Regions from separate parts of the Cupriavidus sp. GW821-FHT07C08 genome, predicted to be linked through region 2. Evidence: predicted binding sites of a transcription regulator. Region 2 holds the regulator's gene; each other region holds the start of a gene.
What was found. The regulator FNR, encoded in region 2, switches genes on or off when oxygen is low (the NO sensors DNR and NnrR bind a similar motif). The targets are predictions, from matches to a motif close to TTGATNNNNATCAA.
Positions count from the first base shown of each region.

Region 1: AC07UK_RS17615 (oxygen-binding di-iron domain-containing protein) is a predicted target of FNR. The motif match lies at 2,211-2,224, and genes of this name have one in related genera.
Region 3: AC07UK_RS13660 (universal stress protein) is a predicted target of FNR. The motif match lies at 2,309-2,322, and genes of this name have one in related genera.
Region 4: AC07UK_RS01185 (MBL fold metallo-hydrolase RNA specificity domain-containing protein) is a predicted target of FNR. The motif match lies at 1,670-1,683, and genes of this name have one in related genera.

Region 1 is NZ_JBWKQZ010000013.1:16,170-21,300, forward strand. Features, by position in the region: gene AC07UK_RS17605 (aspartate/glutamate racemase family protein) at 1-600, shown strand, start outside; gene gstA (glutathione transferase GstA) at 745-1,368, shown strand; gene AC07UK_RS17615 (oxygen-binding di-iron domain-containing protein) at 1,369-2,154, opposite strand; gene AC07UK_RS17620 (glutathione peroxidase) at 2,300-2,944, opposite strand; gene AC07UK_RS17625 (MDR family MFS transporter) at 3,025-4,590, opposite strand; gene AC07UK_RS17630 (CBS domain-containing protein) at 4,814-5,131, opposite strand, start outside.
Region 2 is NZ_JBWKQZ010000001.1:525,137-530,267, reverse strand. Features, by position in the region: gene ccoG (cytochrome c oxidase accessory protein CcoG) at 1-852, shown strand, start outside; gene AC07UK_RS02585 (membrane protein) at 897-1,106, shown strand; gene AC07UK_RS02580 (hypothetical protein) at 1,103-1,348, shown strand; gene fnr (fumarate/nitrate reduction transcriptional regulator Fnr) at 1,410-2,135, opposite strand; gene AC07UK_RS02570 (sulfite exporter TauE/SafE family protein) at 2,214-2,972, shown strand; gene scpB (SMC-Scp complex subunit ScpB) at 3,542-4,396, shown strand; gene rluB (23S rRNA pseudouridine(2605) synthase RluB) at 4,402-5,131, shown strand, end outside.
Region 3 is NZ_JBWKQZ010000009.1:8,407-13,537, reverse strand. Features, by position in the region: gene AC07UK_RS13675 (acetoacetate decarboxylase (ADC)) at 1-329, shown strand, start outside; gene AC07UK_RS13670 (universal stress protein) at 386-1,228, opposite strand; gene AC07UK_RS13665 (universal stress protein) at 1,261-2,097, opposite strand; gene AC07UK_RS13660 (universal stress protein) at 2,403-2,858, shown strand; gene AC07UK_RS13655 (zinc-dependent alcohol dehydrogenase family protein) at 2,899-3,912, shown strand; gene AC07UK_RS13650 (phosphoribosyltransferase family protein) at 3,932-5,131, shown strand, end outside.
Region 4 is NZ_JBWKQZ010000001.1:233,764-238,894, reverse strand. Features, by position in the region: gene AC07UK_RS01195 (efflux RND transporter permease subunit) at 1-75, shown strand, start outside; gene AC07UK_RS01190 (TolC family protein) at 123-1,385, shown strand; gene AC07UK_RS01185 (MBL fold metallo-hydrolase RNA specificity domain-containing protein) at 1,777-3,135, shown strand; gene AC07UK_RS01180 (universal stress protein) at 3,196-4,026, shown strand; gene AC07UK_RS01175 (response regulator transcription factor) at 4,430-5,077, shown strand; gene AC07UK_RS01170 (hypothetical protein) at 5,117-5,131, opposite strand, start outside.

The sequences.
Region 1 (5,131 bases), on a different contig from region 2:
CGCTTCGAGGCGCTGGTCGGCGGCTATGCCACCGCCTGCGCCGCCGCGGAACACGCCGGCCAGTTCGACGGCCTGGTGGTCGCCGCGTTCGGCGACCCCGGCCTGGCCGGGCTGAAAGAGCTGTTCGACGTCCCCGTCGTCGGCATGACCGAAGCCGCGCTGGCCAGCGCCTGCCTGCTGGGGCAGCGCTTCTCCATCATCGCGATCTCGCACCGCATCCAGGCGTGGTACCGCGAATGCGTGGCGGCCAACGGCCTGTCGTCGCGGCTGGCCAGCGTGCGCTCGCTGCAGGAACCCCTGCGCGATATCGGCAGCGTGCAGGAAGACCATGCCGCGCGGCTGGAACAACTTGCCCTGCAAGCCATCGAGCAGGACGGCGCCGACGTGATCATCGTCGCCGGCGCGCCGCTGGCGGGACTGGCGCGCTCGCTGCAAGGGCGCATCCCGGTGCCGGTAGTGGATGGCGTGTCGAGCGCGGTGCGGCATTGCGAATCGCTGGTGGCCCTGCGCGCCGGCAGCGCCACGCAGGGCAGCTTCGCGCGGCCGCCGCGCAAGCCCAATGCCGGCCTGCCGCCGGCGCTGGCAAAGCTGCTCGACTGAGCGCAACCGAGCGCAAACTGAGCCCTGTGCAAATCTGCAATGCGCGTCCGCAAGGACGCGCATTGCTGCATAAGGGGGGCGATCCTAGACTGCCTGCACGGCCGCCGCATGACGTGGCGGCCAGGCAACCACCACAGGATCGCAATGAAGCTCTACTACACTCCGGGCGTCTGCTCGATGGCCGTCCATATCGCCCTGCGCGAAGCCGGCCTGCCGGTCACGCTGGCCAAGGTCGACCTGCTCCACCACAAGCTGGCCGTGCCTGAAGACGGCACCGACGACTACTACACCATCAACCCGCGCGGCTACGTGCCGCTGCTGCAGCTCGACGACGGCTCGCGCCATACCGAGGCGGCATCGCTGCTGCAGTACATCGCCGACCTGGTGCCCGAACGCGCGCTGCTGCCCGCCGGCACGCGCGAGCGGCTGGAAGCCACCGGCTGGATCACGCTGGTCTCAACGGAACTGCACAAGGTCTTCAGCCCGTGGCTGTGGCACAAGGAAACCGCGCAGAGCACGGTAGAGGCCTGCAAGGCCAAGCTGCAACTGCGCTTTGCTGAGCTCGACAAGCACCTGCAGGGCCGCCAGTACCTGACCGGCGACACCTTTACCGTGGCCGACGCCTACTGCTTCACCATCCTCGGCTGGGCCCGCATGCTGATGATGCCGCTGACGGCATACCCCACGCTACAGGACTACCTGTCGCGCATCGCCGCGCGGCCGGCGGTGCAGGAAGCCATGCGCGCCGAAGGGCTCGTGCGCGACTGATCAGCGCATGGCGGGTGCGGGCACGCGATAGTGGTCCTGCGTCAGCAGGTCCAGCCCGCACGCCAGCGCGTCGATCCAGTCAATAAAGCGCGCCACCATGTGCTTGCCGCGAAACGACGGCCCGTGCTGCGGCACGATCCATTCGATATCCATCGACCGCGCCATGGCTGCCCACAGCCGGCACGCGCGGCTGCCGCTCATGTAGCGCTGGTGGAACGGCAGCATCAGGCGAGTATGCGCATCGAAATCCGTCACCGTGGTGCCGGCCGCTTTGGCGCCTGTCATGGCCGCGCCGAGATCGCCCGAGAACAGGATCTTGCTGACAGGATCGTAGAACTGGAAATTGCCTTCGGAATGCAGGAAGTGCGCTGGCACCGCGACCAGGGAGCTGTGCCCGAGCGGGATATGCATGCCCGCATCGGGAATCGTCACGATGCGCCCGGCCGTCTTACCGGCCTGGCAGAAATGCGGCAGGAAGCGCGCCCACACGCTGGAAATCAAGATGCGGCAGTCAGAGCCCGTCAGCCAGCGTCCGACCGACGCGACGATGTCCGGATCGGCATGCGAAGCCAGCACGTAGTCGAGTTGCTTGGGCGGAAAGTAGCGGCTGATGGTGAGATACAGCTCGCTGTAGGTCATCTGCCCGCCGGGATCGATCAGCGCGCCATGCCCGTGGTCGACGACCAGGAACTGGTTGGTCTGCACCGCTTCGCCATGCGCTTCCTCGACCAGGTCGGTGAACATCAGGCAGGTGTGCCCGTCCGCGTCGTACAACGTGATTCCCATTGCCTCGCTCCGCTCGTCGCAAGCGGCGACGTTACTCAGCGAATCCCGTTGCAAACTTGATGCAAATCAATGGGGGAGCGAACACGCGCCCCCCAGCGGCCGGACTGTCATCAGGCGTGTACACCCCGGCCGGGCGTCGCGCGCGTCAGCGCGGGCTGGCCAGCAGTTCTTCGATCTTGGCGACGAACTGCTTGTCGTCAGGCGTGGTCTTGCTGTTGTAGCTGCCCACCACCTGGCCGTTGCGGCCGATCAGGTATTTGTAGAAGTTCCACTTGGGCGCGGTGCCGGTTTCCTTCGCCAGCAGCGCGTACATCGGGTTGGCCTCGCTGCCGCGCACGTGCGACTTGCCCAGCATCGGGAACTTGACGCCGTAGGTGTTGTAGCAGAAGTCCGCGATCTGCTTCTCCGAGCCGGGCTCCTGCGAGAAATCGTTCGACGGGAAGCCCAGCACGACCAGGCCACGGTCACGGTACTTGCTGTAGAGCGCCTCCAGCCCTTCGTACTGGGGCGTGAAGCCGCAGTAGCTGGCGGTGTTGACCACCAGCACGACTTTGCCCGCGTACTGGCAGAGGTTTTGCGGGGCTTCATCCTGCAGGCGCGGGAACTTGAAGTTGAGCGACGCCGGGCAGGCGCCTGCTGCCTGCGGTGCAGGCGCGGTGGCCGGCTTGTCGGCGGCGCGGGCAGGGTGCGGCAATAGTGCGGCCCCGGCTGCGGCCAGCGCCAGCGCGCCGGCGAGGGCGGCCGGGCGCAGTTGTTGGAGTGTGGCGGACGAGGGGAAACGACGAGTCATGGCGATGGGGCTCCGGAAGGCGGCTCGCTGTATCGGGTACGCCATAGTCTACGCCGGTAGCGGCTTTCCGGCAGGCCGGCTCAATCCATCGCCAGCGTGGCAGCGTGTTCGGTGACGCTGCCGCGCAGCTCCAGGTCCGGCATGCGGCGCACGATCAGCAGCGCCAGCACCGCCGCCGCCGCGCCCGCGGCAAAAATCAGGTGGAAGCCCGACTCCACGCCGCCCGCCAGCACCGCGCGCACGGACGGCGACAGTTGCGCAAAGGCCTCGCTGCCGTGGCGCAGCGCGCCCAGGTCCAGCGCCTGCGTGACCCCCGAGGCCGCCAGCGCATGGCGGAATTCCAGCGTCAGCAGCGTGCCGGCGAGCGCCCCGCCCAGCGCGCTGCCGAGCGAGCGCAGCACCAGCAGCGCGCCCGTGCCGGCGCCGGTGTCGCGGCGCTCCAGCGCGTTCTGCACGCTCATCAGCGTGGCCACCATGGTCATGCCCAGGCCCACGCCGGCCAGCGTCATCGCCGCCAGCACCACGGCCAGCGGCACCGCCGGTGTCACCAGCGCCAGTGCGATCAGCCCCAGCGCGCCGGCGATATAGCCGGCGGTCAGGATGCCGCGCATGCGGCCCACGCGCGGCGCCAGCCACGCGACGATAAAGTTGCCCGCCACGGTGGCCAGCAGGAACGGCATCACCAGCAGGCCGGAGGTCGATGCATCGGCGCCGCGCACCAGCTGGAAGTGCAGGGGCAGGGCGAAGATGCACAGGAAGATATCGAGCGCGGCCAGCGCCGAGGCGGCCACGCCCATAACATAGGCACGGTTGGCAAACAGGCGCGGCGGCAGCATCGGGTCCGCGGCGCGGCGCTCCTGCCAGGTCAGCAGGACCACGGCGGCCACGGCGACCAGGAGCAGGGCGCCCAGCTCCGGCGAGAGCCAGTCGTAGACGTCGCCGCCCCAGCTCATCGCCAGCAGGAAGGCGACGATGGCCACCGCCAGCAGCAGCGCCCCCATCCAGTCCACGCGCGCCCGCCCACCACGCGGCGGCAGCATGGCCAGCCCGCGGTAGCACATGAACATCGCCAGCAGGCCCAGCGGCACGTTGACCCAGAACAGCCAGCGCCACGACATATGATCAGAGACCCAGCCGCCCACCAGCGGCCCGGCGATCGACGCCACCGCCCACACCGTGGCCAGGTAGCCCTGGTAGCGCCCGCGCTGGCGCGGCGCCACCACATCGGCAATGGCTGCCTGCGCCAGCGACATCAGCCCGCCGCCGCCCACGCCCTGCAGCGCGCGGAACAGGATCAGCTGGCCCAGCGTCTGCGCCAGCGCGCATGCCACCGAGGCGCCGATAAACAGCGTGATCGCCACCATCAGCAGGCGCCGCCGGCCAAAACTGTCCGACAGCTTGCCGTACAGCGGCGTTGTCACCGTCGACACGATCAGGTACGCCGTCACGATCCACGACAGGTGGCTGAAGCCGTTCAGGTCATTGGCGATGGCCGGCACCGCCGGGATCACCACGGTCTGGTCGAGCGCGGCCAGCAGGATGCACAGCACGATGCCGCCGATCACCCGCATCACGGCGCGATGGTCGTGGGTGGGCAGGGCCGGCGTGGTGTCCCGGGCGGATGCGGCGGAAGAGGGTGAAGACATGGGCAAGCACGAAACCGCAGCGATGTGCGGTGAAAGCAACGTCAAATGCAGGGAATATCGGCCGGGAACCGCGTGAGAGGGGGCGTGACGCCGTCGCGGGGGCCTAATTCAGCGAACGCATAATTATATGCGGCCAGCGCATATCGCGCTTGCGATGCTCGCATTCGGGATCGTGGACGGGGCGGCCGCATCCCATGCGACCTGGCCCCCGGACACGACAGGCCTAACGCCCGCCCCCAGTGATGTAATGCTCCAGCTGCTCGATGATGAACTGCTGCTCGGAGATGATGTCCTTCACCAGGTCGCCGATCGACAGCATGCCGATCAGCTCGTCGCCTTCCATCACCGGCAGGTGGCGCAGCCGGTGCCGGGTCATCAATGCCATGCATTCGTCGGTGGTCTGGCTGGCGCCGACGTAGATCACCGCGTTGGTCATGATGTCGCGCACCAGCGTCTCGCGCGAGGTGCGCTGCATCAGGATCACCTTGCGCGCGTAGTCGCGCTCGCTCAGGATCCCCTGGATCTTGCCCTGCTCGATCAC
Region 2 (5,131 bases):
TTCTGGATGCTGTTTTACGCGTTCGCCACCTGGGGCAATGCGGGCTTCATGCGCGAGCAGGTGTGCAAGTACATGTGCCCGTATGCGCGCTTCCAGAGCGTGATGGTGGATCGCGATACCTATGTCGTGACCTACGACGTCGGCCGCGGCGAGCCGCGCGGCAGCCGGTCGCGCAAGACCGACCACTACAAGGCGGGGCTTGGCGACTGCGTCAACTGCAGCATCTGCGTACAGGTGTGCCCGACAGGCATCGATATCCGCGACGGCCTGCAGTACGAGTGCATCGGCTGCGGCGCCTGCATCGACGCCTGCAACCAGGTCATGGACAAGATGGACTATCCGCGCGGCCTGATCCGGTACACCTCGGAAAACGCGATGCGCAAGGCCTTGTCCGCGGCGGCATCGCGCAAGCGCCTGCTGCGTCCGCGCGTCATCATCTATTCCGTGATCTGGGTGGTGCTGCTGGGCGGCTTCATGGCGTCGATCGCGCTGCGCACGCCGCTGAAGGTCGACATCATCCGCGACCGTGGTGCGCTCGGCCGTGAAGTGGAAGGCCGCTGGATCGAGAACGTCTATCGCCTGCAGCTGATCAACACCACCGAAGCGCCGATGAAGATCAGCGTGCGCGCCGACAGCGACGAGCTGAAGAACCTGAAGGTGGAGTACGACAAGCAGGCCGAATCGCTGGCGCCGACGTCCAACCGGTTGCTGCCGATCCGGATCCGCGTGCCGATCGAGGCCGCGGCGCGGGGCACGCACAAGATCAACGTGACAGTGACGAGCGAAGGCACGGAGCGGGGGCAGGCCGAAATCCGGCAATCCACCAGTTTCATCGTGCCGCGCGATTTGTGAAGCTAGGCAGACGCGGACTTAGTCGTCAAGATGAAGGGGGCAAGATGAGTCAGCAAGGCAATCCGTGGTGGAAGGAGCCGTGGCCGTGGCTATTGATGAGCGGCCCGCTGGTGGCGATGGTGGCGTGCGGCGTGACGATCTGGCTGGCGTCCACGCATCCGGACATGCCGGTGCAGGGTGCAACGCGCCATGGCCTGGTGGTGGAGAAGGCCGATGCCGCGCCGCCCAAGGCTGCCGCAGCGAGGCAGCCATGAGGTTGCGCTGGCTGATGTGGGTACTCTGGCCGGCGTTCCTGATGGCTGGCTTTGCGACCGCGACGGTGTTTTCGGTGGTGGATCCCGGTGACCTGAACTTCTTCGGCCAGCCGATCGAAGCGTCCCGCGAATCGGTCTACACCATCGGCTTCCTGATGGCCTGGGTGTTCTGCGCGTTGTCCAGCGGACTGACGCTCTACACCATGCCGACGCGGCTCAGCGATACCGACGAACTGGAATGAGCGGACTGGCGTGAGGTCTGCGCTGCCATGGCCGGATGCGGCACTGGCAGCGCTTGGCCGCTTAGCAGGAGCGGCTGTAGAGTTGCTTGATGCCGTCGATGTCCACCAGCTTGACGTGGCGCTGGCGAATCTGGATCAGGCCGGCTTCGGCAAAGCGGGAGAACAGGCGGCTGACGGTTTCGAGCTTCAGGCCCAGGTAGCTGCCGATCTCTTCGCGGCTCATGCGCATCACGAACTCGGACGCCGAATAGCCGCGCGCAGACAGGCGCTCAGAGAGGTTGATCAGGAAGGCGGCAAGGCGTTCCTCGGCGCGCATCGAGCCCAGCGTGACCAGCATCAGCTGGTCGTGCGTGATTTCCTTGCCCATCAGGCGCAGGAACTGCTGTTGCAGCGATGGCAGGTCTGCCGACAGGGCCTGCAGTTCGCTCATGCGGACCACGCAGACTTCGGTATCTTCCAGCGCGGCGGCATCGGAGGCATGCTGCATCTCGCCCAGCCCGTCGAGACCGACGATTTCGCCGGGCAGGTGGAAGCCGGTAATCTGCGAGCGGCCGTCTTCAGTGGTGACGTGGGTCTTGAGCGTGCCAAAGCGCACGGCATAGACCGCGGTGAGCGGATCGCCCATGCGATACAGGGTTTCACCCTTGTGCACACGGATGCGTTCCTGTACCAGCGTGTCCATCTTGGCGAGGTCTTGCTGCGACATGCCGACCGGAAGGCACAGCTGCCCCATTGCACAGGTGGAGCAGCGGGGCGACATCTCGGTAATGGGAATGGAGGTGAGCAATTGGAACCTGCTAGAAATGGCAGCGAGGGCGCGATTAGGACATTTTACCGTGCGATGTGATGCGGTAGGGAGTAAGAATTGACATTTGGCGTGCTGATCAGCGTTTTTCTGCTGGCTTTGCTTGGCGGGGTCCACTGCGCCGCCATGTGCGGCGGCGTGGCGCTGGCCGTGGAGCAACGCCGCGGCGAGACGGCGACGATCAGTCTGGTGCCCAGCCGCGCCGCCTGGCTGGGCGAGTTGCTGATTATGCACCTGGGCCGGATCTCGACCTATATGCTGCTCGGTGCCGCGCTAGGCGCGATCGGTGCGTCGGCGTGGAAGCAGGACTACCTGCCGGTGCAGCGCTGGCTGTTCGGGGCGGGCAGCGTCATGTTGCTGTGGTCGGGCTGGCGGTTGCTGCGCGGCAATACTTTTACTGTCAACTGGCTGGAGCGCCTGGCGGCGCGCGCCAGCGCAGCGGTGGCGCGGCGGCTGGGTGGCCTGGCAGGCGCCATGCCGCCGTTTGTGCGGGCGCGCGGCGGCATGGCGCGGCGTTATGGCATGGGCGTGGCGTGGGGGCTGGTGCCGTGCGGCATGGTCTATGGGGCGCTTACGCTGGCGCTGCTGGCGGGCAACGCGGCGTCCGGCGCACTCGTGATGGGCGTGTTCGGGCTCGGCACGCTGCCTAACCTGCTGGTGCTTTCCGGCCTATCGGGCTACTTGCGTACGCTGTCGCGACGTCCCCGCGTGCGCCTTGGGGCCGGCCTGGCGGTGATGGCGTTCGGCGGCCTTGGCATTGCGCGAGCGGTGCTGCTGCCACATTCGCTGGCCGAGCATGGATTCTGCCTGGTGTTCTGAGGCGCCGGCGCCGCCCGGACAACGGATGATGGTTGCAGGCGGGGGCGGGAATGCCATACAATCGCCAACATTGCGGTATCGCGCGGCGTAATATGAGCCGCGGTAAGCAGCGGGCGAGCAGCGCCAGGCGGCCTTCCTACCAGAAGGCGCGTTCAGGGCAGGGGAAGCGGAAGGTTTTCGATGCCCGTCCCGTCCCCGCAGTCCATCCGGTTCAAAAGATCTGGTTCAAAAGTCCGGCTGGCACTGCGGTGTTGGCGATGCCGGCCTTGCTCCCGATACCCGTTTTTCTTGCGTCCGAGGCCTTCAGTTCGCTGACAGCGACGTCCGATATGTGCGGGCGCGCTACGCAAGAGGTTTGCTGGCCGATCCATAACGGCACGCGAACGATCTCCTGCCGGAATGACCCGGCAATTCGATGCAAAGATAGGGAAGTGCACGGCTTGGATGCAGCAGGTATCCGGCTAGCTGCGCAATGAGATGGCGGTGGCTTTCGTACCGCTGTATCCAAAATCTCCGGTGCCCCGGATCCGTCCGGGAGCAGGTGCAAAGACAGGCTGCACACCATCAACATGAATACCCAAGAGGCGAAGATCGTCCTCGAGACGGCGCTGATCTGCGCGCAGGAACCGTTGCGCGTCAATGATCTGCGGCGGCTGTTTGACGATGACGTCGGCGCAGACACCATCCGCGTGCTGCTTGATGAACTGCGCCAGGACTGGCGGCCGCGCGGCGTGGAACTGGTGGCCCTGGCCAGCGGCTGGCGCTTCCAGAGCCGGCCGGAAATGCGTGAATACCTCGATCGGCTGAATCCCGAAAAGCCGCCAAAATATTCGCGCGCCGTGATGGAAACACTGGCGATCATTGCCTACCGGCAGCCGGTGACCCGCGGCGATATCGAGGAAATCCGCGGCGTGACGGTCAGCACGGAAGTGGTCAAGAAGCTTGAGGACCGCAGCTGGATCGAGGTGATCGGACACCGCGACGTGCCGGGCAGGCCGGCGCTGTATGCGACCACCAAGGCATTCCTGGACGATCTTGGCCTGCGTACGCTGGATGAGCTGCCGCCGCTGGAAGACGCCCAGGCGCAGGCGCAGGCAACCCTGCTTGAACAGCAGGCCATCAATTTTGAAGACCTGGCTGCAAACAAGGCAGCCAGTGCCGACGAAGAAGCATTTGCCGACCCCGCCGCGCAGGCAGCGGATGTGGCCGAAGCATCCGTCGCAAACGAAGCCGGGACGACCGACCCGGTCAACCAAGGCGCCAATGGCTTTGACGTGCAACCGCTGCAAGCTGCAGCCGACGATGCCGCCGAGGCCGCTTCCACCGAACCAGCCGCACCCAATCCGGACGGGGCGCGGGGCGATTTGCCGGACAACGGCACCCCGCCGCACCCGAGCGAGCACGACGAGCGCGTGCCGAACTGAACAACATGCAACATCCGATAGTGAATATCTTGTCTGATTCCGTTGAGCAAGACACCCGCAATGCGGGCGCACCCGCCGACACCGGCGCCGCAGAACCCGGATCGGGCAGCGAAGCCGCGCCCCGCCGCAAGGGGCTGCGCCGCGGGCTGAGGAACCTGGTGGCATCGCGCCGCCAGGCAACGCAGGACCGCGGCGAGGGCGCCGAAGGCGCCAGCGCCGGCGGCCAGGCCGATGCCGGTGAAGCGGGCGCCGCACAGGCGGCGGGCGGCGCGCGCGGTGGCCAGCGCGGCCGCGGCAAGCGCAAGACGGGGCAGGGCGAGGGCGGCCAGAGCAGCCAGGGCGGCCAGGGCACCAGCAAGGCAGACAAGGTGGACCGCGCGGCCAGGGCCGAAGGCACCGACAAGCCCGAGCAGCCCGGCCGCAAGCGCAAGCCGGTCCAGCGCTCAGGCAAGGCGGCGGCGCCGGGCGAGGCGCAGGGCGCCGGCGCGCGGCAGCAGGGCCGCCGCAAGGATGGCGGCAAGCCGCAGGCGCCCCGCAAGGGCCAGGGCGGCGGGGACAAGACCGCGGCGAGCAGCGAAGACCTGTTCCGCTTCGTGATCTCCGAGCAGTACGACACCGAAGACACCGTCATTCCGCGCACCAAGGCCAAGCCGGTGCGCGAGCTGTCGGCTGACGACGACGCGCCCAAGCTGCACAAGGTGCTGGCCGAGGGCGGGCTGGGCTCGCGCCGCGAGA
Region 3 (5,131 bases), on a different contig from region 2:
ATAAATCGGTTGTCGTCGAGATTCTTGACAGCGAAACGGGCAAGGTCGATGTCACCCTTGAAACCAAGAAGCTGGGGGACCTTTCGAGCAAGACCTCAATGGTCACGAACAGCTTTACCAATGTCGATCAGAATGGGCGATTGACTACAGGTTATGCGATTTCTCGTCAGCTTAGTCACACCTCCAGCACAAATGCGGAGTCGGTGAACCTCACGCTTACCGAGGGGAGCTTGTCGACGTACATTAAGGCGCTGAAACTGGGGAAGATGATGAAATACGAGTACGTGCCAGAATTCCAAAGCGCGCTATATTCCCCCAAGTCGCTGTGATCCCTTCTTGTCGTTGAGTCGACGCCGGTAGCCCCAATCGCCCGGGAGGGTTCCCCTCAGTGCGACATGAAGACTGGCAAGCCTGACTGGCGCAGCAGGGCGCGGGTCGTGCCCCCCAGCACAAGCTCCCTCAGCCGGGAGCGCCCATAGCCGCCGGCGACCAGCAGGTCGGCCTGAACCTTGGCCGCAAGTTGTGGCAGCACGTGGTCGGGATCGCCCTCCCCGACCAGCAGACTGGCGCGGATGCCATGGCTGAGCAGCCACGCTGTCAGCCGATCCGCGCTGTCTCGATAGGCCGCTTTCTCACCGGCAGTGCTGTGCTTGCCAGCGCTGACCACCAGGACGGTAACGGCGCTGGCATGCACAAGCCACGGCAGTGCGTCCGCGACCGCGCGCGCGGCCTCCCGGCCGCCGTTCCATGCGATGGCAACATGGCCACCAATTCTCGGGACGGATGCGCCCGGCACCAGCAGGATGGGCCGGCCTGCATTGAGCATCGCATACTCAGCGGCCCCGGCCAGCAAAGCCGGCACATCGGCCTGCGCCGAGGGCGATGCGGGCAGGATGATATCGGCGAAGCGGCCCTCGTCGGCAAGCGCCCAGCCAGACTCGGCGTCGACAACGATGTGCCGGGTGGGAATGGCCGGCGACACTTGCCTGGTCAGCGTTTCGAGTGCGTTCCTGTGAGCCGCAGCCAGTTTGTGCAAATGGCCCGCGGCCAGCACAGCGTATTGCCCCGCTTCTTCGCCCGCCCCACGAAACGGCTCCAGGTGCGTTCCTGTTGCCGTCAGTCCGACCACGCTGCCGCCGGACTTTTCGGCAAGCCGTGCCGCCGTTTCAATGCGCGCGGACCGTGCAGCATCTTCGCTGAGGTCGACAAGGATGGTTCTGAAGTCCATGACGTGATTCCACTCTTTGGTTTAAGTTCGCATCATCGTGAAAACAGCACCGGTGCCGTCATCGAGTCAAGCAGCGTATGCGTGACACCGCCCAGCACCAGTTCCCGCATGCGACCGTGTCCGTAGGCACCCATCACGATCAGGTCGGCATTGAAATCCGCCGCGCGCGAAAGGATGAGTTCGCCGATGGTCAGGTCAGCCCCACCGGGACCGTGTTCGATTTCCACGGCGACGCCGTGGCGCTCCAGCACGCGTGCGGCGTGGCCGACCGGGGTGGCGTCGGCTCTTGCCTCCTTGGCCGCGGTCTGTGCGCAAAGAATGCGCGCCTGTGCGCCGGCTATCAGCGGAACCGCGTCGTGCAGCGCCCGCGCCGCCTCGCGGCTGCCATTCCACGCCACGATAACGCGCGTACCCAGCGTTGGAAACGTGCCCGTGCACGGCACTACGAGCGTCGGTCGGCCGGTCTCCAGCAGCAGCGATTCCAGCAGCTGCCGGGCCACCGGACCTTCGGTATTGCCGGGGTCGTACTGGCCGGCAACGACCAGGCCGGCCTCGCGGGCCTCGCGCAGCACGGATGCCACCGCCCCCAGCTCCGCAGCGCGCCACTCCGCGCGCACTTGCATGGCCTGGGTTGCAGCCAGAAACTGCGCCCGGACGTCTTCCCTGATCTGCTTGCGCCGGGCCAGGTCGTCCGCAACATATTGCTGTGCGCCGTCCATGAGGTAGAACCAGGCAGGATCGGGAATGAAACCGGCGTACATGCCGATCAGCCGGCACTGGCTGGCCGCCGCAAGGCGCCCCGCCACTTCAAGCCGCTGCCGTGCCTGCGGATTGCTGTCCAGATGAACCAGGATGCTGTCGTAAGCCATGATCGCCCTCTCGCTCGACTACAGACCAGTCTAGGCAGCAAGGCCGGCCGGCGCTTGACCCGGATCAACGGGCCTGGCCTGCAGCGACATGGCTCACGTATCGCCCTGATGTGCGGTGGAGGCTACTGCGAGCAAAGGTTGCGGAGCCGTCAAGCCGTCCGGCCATCACTTCTGTTTGCGGTCAATTACTCGCCGCGCCTGCCTCTTCGGGTTGACATATATCAAGCGCGTATCGAGGCCGGCGCCTACGCTGAATGCAGCGAATCGCAACATTGAGCACACCCTTGCCCCTCAGGAGACCCATCATGTACCAGCGCATCCTGCTCGCTGTCGACGGCAGCCGTTCTTCCGACCTGGCACTGAGCCAGGCCATCATCATCGCCAAGGCAACCGGGGCCGAGGTCAAGGCGTTGTTCGTGGTAGACGACAGCGATGTGTTCTTCGAGGCTAGTTACTTCAACCCCAAGGAACTGATCGACAACATCACCGCGCACGGCCGCAAGGCGCTGGATGCCGCCTCGGCCAGGCTCGGCGAAGCAGGCGTGCGCAACTCAGTGAAACTGGATGAAAAGCCGGTGGCGCCCGGCCGGATCTCGCTGACCATTGTCACCGAAGCCGATGCGTGGAATGCCGACCTGATCGTGCTTGGCACCCACGGCCGCCGCGGCGTCCGGCGCCTGCTGATGGGCAGCGTGTCGGAAGGCGTGCTTGCCAAGACCAGCAAGCCCGTGCTCCTGGTCCGCAGCGAAGTCGAAGGTTAGGCGCGCCACGGCGCCACGGGCGGCGTAGGAGTGCCAGGCCATGCCCCACCAAACCATGCGTGCGATGGTCCTTGAGGGCGCGGGCCTGCCGCTGCGCCTTCAAAACTTGCCGGTTCCCGACCCGGGGCCCGGCGAAGTTCGCATTGCCGTGGGGGCTTGCGGGGTGTGCCGGACCGACCTGCATATCGCCGACGGCGACCTGCGCCATCCCAAGCCGGTGCTCATCCCGGGGCATGAAATCGTCGGACAGGTGGATTCGTGCGGCGCCGGTGTCACCGCCTTCAAGCCGGGCGACCGCGTGGGTGTGCCCTGGCTCGGACATACCTGTGGCCGTTGTCGTTACTGCCTGCGTCATCACGAGAATCTTTGCGACGCGCCGCTATTCACTGGCTATACCCGCGATGGCGGCTATGCGGAGTACGTTATTGCCGACAGCGGCTATTGCTTCCCGATTCCGCCTGGCTACGATGACGAACATGCCGCACCACTACTCTGCGCCGGCCTGATCGGCTACCGGACGCTGCGCATGGCGGGCGCGGCCAGCCAGGCACACCGCATCGGCATCTACGGCTTCGGCGCCGCCGCCCACCTGGTGACGCAGATCGCGGTGGCGCAAGGCCGCGAAGTCTACGCCTTCACCCGCGCGGGCGACGCAGGCGCGCAGCAACTCGCATACCAGTCCGGCGCGTGCTGGGCCGGCTCGAGCGACCTCCAGTCGCCCGTGCCGCTGGACGCCGCGCTGATTTTCGCCCCGGTGGGCGCGCTGGTTCCCAAGGCGCTGCGCGCCGTGGACAAAGGTGGCATCGTGGTCTGTGGCGGAATTCATATGAGCGATATCCCAGGCATGCCTTACCAGCTGCTTTGGGAAGAAAGGCGCCTGTGTTCCGTAGCCAACCTCACGCGTGCCGACGGCATCGCGCTGATGGATATCGCCGCCCGGACCCCGCTGCATACGCACACCACCGCGTATCCGTTGGAGCAGGCCAACGAAGCGCTTGCCGACCTGCGCGAGGGCCGGCTTACCGGCGCCGCCGTCCTGAAACTCCGTCAATAGATTCCTGGCAGATAGATCGATGAGCCGATACCAGACACGTTTTCAGGCGCGTGAGCATGCGGGCTCGGAACTGGCCTGGGCGTTGCGCGCGTATCGGGGAACCGGTGCCCTGGTCCTGGCGATTCCGCGCGGCGGCGTGCCGGTCGGGCGCGTTGTGGCCGACGCACTGGGCGCTGACTTCGACCTGGTGATGGCGCGCAGGATCGCTCCTGGCGTAGCACTGGACGACTCTGGCGCGACATGGTGCACGGACGCAATGAACGCAAATGGCGGCGCCAGCAGCCAGCGTGATGCCCAGTTCGACCAGCTTCGCAGGCAGCGCGCCGTGTATACGCCGGTTCGCAAGCTGGCAGATCCGGGCGGTCGCGTGGTGATCGTCGTGGATGACGGCCTGGTGAGCGGCGCAACGATGTATGCGGCCCTCGCAAGCCTGCGCAAGCGGCACCCTGCCCGGCTCATATGCGCGCTCCCGATCGCCACCCCAGCCGGGCTGGACCGGGTCCGCGCGCTGGCCGACGAAGTCATCTGCCTGGATACACCCGACCGTATCGAAAACCTCGCGCACTTCTATCATGAGTTCCAGCTGGTCAGCGACGACCGCGTCCGGCAGTTGACAGGGATACCGCCAGCGCAACCCCAGACCCGCGCCCGGCCAGGTGCGGTGGCGGGCGTGCCGTCGTTGAGCAAGGCGATGCTGATTCCGTATCAGACGACTCGGCTCCGGGCCATGCTCGAATCGGCGCCGAACCCGATCGGCGTCGCGGTGATGGTGCATGCCGGTGGCGCGCAACGCCGCGCAGCCCGCAGCCATTACCTGGCACGCAAGCTACGCGCGAAAGGATTCGCCACCTTGCTCGTAGACTTGCAGCCTGACAGCCGCGTCGACGACGCACCGGAATCGGACGTCGATGAGCTGGTGGCAAGACTGGACCAGACCTTGAGCTTCCTGCGTACTGGGACGCCCTGCGCAAGCTTGCCTGTGGGCCTGCTCAGTACCGGCACCGCAGCGGCGGCAGCCCTGCGCTCGGCCGCGTGCAGCGCGACGCAACTCAGCGCTGTAGCCTGTGTTGCGGGGCGGTTGGATCTCGCGGGAAGCGCAACCCTGCAGCAGCTCGAAATCCCCGCCTTGCTGATATGTGCCAGCGGCAATCCGAAAGACATTCAGATCAATAATCTTGCATTCGAACAAATGCATTGTCCGCGGCAACTGAGGCTCATC
Region 4 (5,131 bases), 290 kb from region 2:
CTGTTCGAGCGATTCAGTGTGGCGCGTTCGCGTCAGGAAAGCCGAGCCCGCATGGAACAAGGGGAGACGCAATGAATAGCGTGAAGAAAAACACGACACGCACGCTTGCCGCGGCTACTGTCATGACCGTAGCGTCCTCGATCGCCGTTATATCTGCAACCGCCGCAATGACTGGCGCCGCGAGGGCGCAGGCTGCCATAGCAGTGGAGGCCGGCATCCTGCCCAGCGAAGCCGCCGTGCGCGACGCTGTCAGCCAGTCGCCGGATGTACAGATGGCCGAAGCTCGTCGCGACGCCGTGCTGGCCCGCGCGGCCGGCATCCGTGCCGGCACCGCCGAGGCCGTGGTGCGCGCGACCGGGCAGGGCCGTCAGGTGCGGGAGCCGTCCGAGCGGTATGCCGAAGGACAATTGGCGCTGGAACGGCCGTTGCGGCTATGGGGCAAGGCCGACGCCGATGGCGCGCTGGCGGACGCGACGGCGCAGTCCGGCCAGCTTGCGGTGATGGATGCGCGCCACGAAGTCTCGCGGCAGATTCTGTCGCTGTGGTTCGGAGCGCTGCGCGCGCAGCAGGTACATCTGGCGGCGCAGGGCAATGACAGGCTTGCCGCCGAACTGGCAGCGATCACCGCACGGCGCGTCCAGCTGGGCGACGCGGCGCGCATGGACCATGAACTCGTGCTGGCCGAGCGTGCCCGTACCGCGGCGGCACTGGCCAGCGCGCGGGCGGCGGAAGCGGCAGCGCAAGCTGAGCTGCGGGCGCGCTTTCCGAGCCTTGGGATACCTGGTGGCCTGCCTGCCGACGCTCGCCTGCAGCCCTTGCCGGATGACCCTACCGGGTCGCTGCGCAATCGCTACGTGGAGGACAGCCATGAATTTCGCCTCGCCCTGTCCGAGGAAACACAAGCGCAGCGGCAGGCCCGGCGCAGCGATCTGGAGCGCAAGCCTGACCCAACAGTGGGCGTGTTCGTTACCATCGAGCGCGGCGGTGCGGAGCGGATCGCGGGCGTGAGTGTCAGCATGCCGCTTGGCTCCGCGCACCGGCGTTCGGTGGCAATGGCCGCCGCTGCCGACGCGGAGGCGGCAGCCCGCCGCCGCGTGGCGGTGGAGCGTCGGATCGGTGCCGAGTTCGAGGTGCTATACGGTGGCCTGGAGGGCAAGTGGGCCGCCGCCAGGGCGCTGTCCGAGGCGCTTGCGCTACAGCGCAGTGCTGCCGAGCGCACGGGGCGCGCCTACAAAGCGGGTGAAACCAGCTTGAGCGAGCTATTGATGATTCGGCGCGCGTTGGCCGACACCATGCTGGCTGAGCGCGCGGCCGTGGTTGATACGCTGGAGGCCGACAGTCGGCTACGGCTGGATCTGCATCAACTGTGGGACTTTGATGACTGAAGCGTTGGCCGATGCCGGTTCTAGCAGCCATGCATGGCGTCCATGCCCAATTTGCTTCTGTGGGAAGGAGCGGCGCCTGTGCTCCGTGGCCAATCTTACGCGTGCCGGACCCAAGTCCCAAATTGAGATTCACCTTAATCAGCGTGGATGGCGACGGTGGATTGGGGTTGATATGGCTCAATGCCGGTCGCGGGGCGATGGAATCATGAATGGGCGAGCACCGGTCTCTCGCTACCGGCGGGGCCAGACACTGTTCAAGCGTAGGTACTCGCGTGTCCACATGATTGATCCGGATCAACCACCACTCGGTTCCCCCTCCTAGACTGGCTGTATCAGCCAGCGGCACCCGTGGCGGGGCCAACGGCTTTGCGCAAGCGTCAAAGGAGACCAGATGCAACTGCAATTCCTCGGCGCGACCGATACGGTCACCGGCTCCAAGTACCTGCTCGATACCGGCCGTCACCAGGTCATGGTCGACTGCGGCTTGTTCCAGGGATACAAGACCCTGCGCTTGCGCAACTGGGACCCACTGCCGCTCGATCCGGCCAAGCTCGACGCGGTGGTGCTGACCCATGCCCACATCGACCACAGCGGGTATTTGCCCCTGCTGGTGCGCAACGGCTTCCGCGGCAGCGTGTACTGCACCATGGGCACCGCGCAGCTGTGCGGCATCCTGCTGCCAGACAGCGCCCGCCTGGCGGAAGAAGACGCCGATTACGCGAACCGCAAGGGTTTTTCGCGTCACCGCCCCGCATTGCCCCTTTACACGGCCGCCGACGCTGCACGAGCAATGCGGCAACTCCAGCCGATGCAGTTCGGCAAGCGCTTCCAGGTAGTGCCCGGCGTAGAGGCCGAGTTTGCCCGAGCCGGACATATCATCGGGGCAGCTATCGTCACGTTGTTCGTCGACGGCAAGCGCATCGTCTTCTCGGGCGACCTCGGGCGGCAGCAAGACATCGTCATGCGCGCGCCGGAGATGGTGCGTCAGGCGGATTACCTGCTGGTGGAGTCCACCTATGGCGACCGGCGGCATCCGGACGACGACCCGCTCGATGTGCTCGGCGAGATAGTCAGCCGGACAATTGGCCGCGGCGGCAGCCTGATCATCCCCGCTTTCGCGGTGGGGCGCACGCAGAGCCTGCTGTACTGCCTGCACCGCCTGCGCGAGCTCAAGCGCATCCCCGACGTGCCGGTGTACCTCAACAGCCCGATGGCCATCGACGCGACCATGATTTTCTCGCTGCATCCGGAAGAGCTGCGCATCAGCCGCGAAGAGTGCACCGCAGCCTGTAATCTCGCCACCCCGGTGCAGAGCATGGAGCAGTCGATCTGGCTGAACCACGACCGAAGTCCCAAGATCATCCTGGCTGGCAGCGGCATGGCTACCGGTGGTCGTGTGGTCCACCATCTTGCCACCTACGGCCCGGACCCTCGCAACACCATCCTGCTTTCCGGCTTCCAGGCGGCGGGTACGCGCGGCGCAGTGCTGGCCGCAGGCCGGCGCGACATCCGCGTCCATGGCAAGGACATCGCCGTGCATGCGTCGGTGGAGCAGGTGGAGAACCTGTCCGCACATGCCGATGCCACAGAACTCATGACCTGGCTTGGCGGCTTTCACCAGGCGCCGCGGCGTACGTTTGTCGTGCACGGCGAGCCACAGGCAAGCGATGCGCTGCGCCAGCACATCGAGCGCGATCTGCGCTGGGCGGTCACCATGCCGGAATATCGGCGGTCCTACCCGCTCGATTGATCCCGCCCGGATGCCTGAAATATGCATCTTTAGGCGCATTTTCAAAACCGGAACCACGCCATGGACTTTAGAACCATCCTCGTCGACCTCAGCGAAGATTCTGCCAGGTCGGCACGCATTGAAACGGCCGCACGGGTTGCGGCGAAATTCGGCGGCAGCGTGGTCGGACTGACTGCGACTGGAACAAACCTGGAGCCGTTTCGCGGGGCGGGCGAAGAAGCCGGACAATACGCGGCGCTTGCCGCCAGCCAGCTGCACAAACTGGTCGCCGCTCACAAGGAAGCCCTCGACACGCTGACCAGGCAAGTGTCGCCGGACATCCCCACCCGGCACATCATTATCGACGCCGAGTCCGGCTGGGCGCTTGCTGACGAGGGCCGGTTCGCCGATCTCATCCTTCCCGCACCGCCGTCGGCAGATGCCGATGTGCCGGCGCTGCTGGCCGGGGTTGCGGAGTATGCGATGCTCAATGCCGGCCGGCCCATCCTGCTGGTGCCGGGCGCGGCCGGCCCGCGCTTTGGTCGCCATGTCGCCATCGCATGGAACGGCGGCAGAGAAGCCGCGCGGGCGGTAGCGGACGCATTGCCGTGGCTCGCGCATGCCAGTGCTGTTACCGTCCTGGTGGTCAGCGCGGCTGGCATTGACGAAGAGACCTGCCGTGACAGCGGGAACCGGCTGACAGCGTGGCTGGCCAGCCATGGCGTCAATGCCGATCTGGTTGTCGGGGAGGGCGACCCCGACCACGTTCTGCCGCAACTTGCCTGCAAGGTACAGGCCGACCTGCTGGTTGCCGGCGGCTATGGCCGTTCCCGGCTGAAGGAGCTGGTGCTGGGCGGCACCACCCGCGCCCTGGTGCGCCAGTCATCGTTGCCAGTCTTCATGTCGCACTGACGGGTGACCGCTGCCAGTGGGGCAGTGGCAGCGCACGGCCTGGCGCAGGCGCTTTCTTTGTTCGGCTGGCACATCGCGGGCCGGCCGAATGTTGGCTTGCCGACATACCCGAGCCGCATCCTGAGCTAGTTTCCCACGTGCGTGGCTCAGCCGGTGTCGGCACACGGGTTGTGGCTCCGACGTCGCCGGTACCTGCGAAATTCCGGTTCTGATCCGCATCTCGCTTCCCATGCCGTTGCCTTTCCGTGCACAAACTCTATAGTCCATTGGCAAGGTAATAGTGACGAGAGCATGCCCCTGAAGGCGTCTTCATCCGCTCCGCAGGCGAGCAGCCTTGTCCAGAGTTCGCCCGACGATGGCTTTCGCCTGGTCGTGCGATTTCCGCGAGAGCAGGGGAACGGGCATGACAAGGGTGATGATTGCGGATGACCATGCTGTGGTACGGGATGGCCTGCGGCATATCCTGGAACGGGCCGGTGTGTTCGAGGTCGTCGGCGAGGCGGCCGATGGTACGCAAGTGCCCAGGATGGTACGGGAATGCACCCCGCAGGTGCTCCTGCTTGACCTTTCCATGCCTGGCAGGAGCGGGCTGGAACTGATCCGCTTGCTGCGCGGCGAACACCCGGCCCTGCGCATCCTGGTCTTGACCATGCACGCCGAGGAGCAATACATCGTTCGTGCGTTCCAGGCTGGAGCGGCGGGCTATCTGACCAAGGAAAGCGCGGCCACGGAACTGGTGTCCGCCATCGGCCAGGTAGCCCGGGGCGGCACCTATGTGAGCCAGTCGATGGCCACGAAACTGGCAAGCGGGCTGAAGGACCAGACCGACGACATGCCGCACCTGAGGCTCTCGGACCGCGAACTGGAAGTGTACCGGAGGCTGGTGCTGGGCGAGCCCATCACGGCGATCGCCACGGCACTGTGCGTCAGCGCCAAGACCGTGAGCACCTACAAGATGCGGCTGATGGAAAAGATGCAGATGCCCAATGAGGCCATGCTGTTGCGCTATGCCATGCGCAATCATCTGTTCGACGACGATGCGGACCTGTAGTGCCACAGTGCAGCGTCGGTCGACCGCTGGCTTTGTGCCCTATTGCCCCGAAGT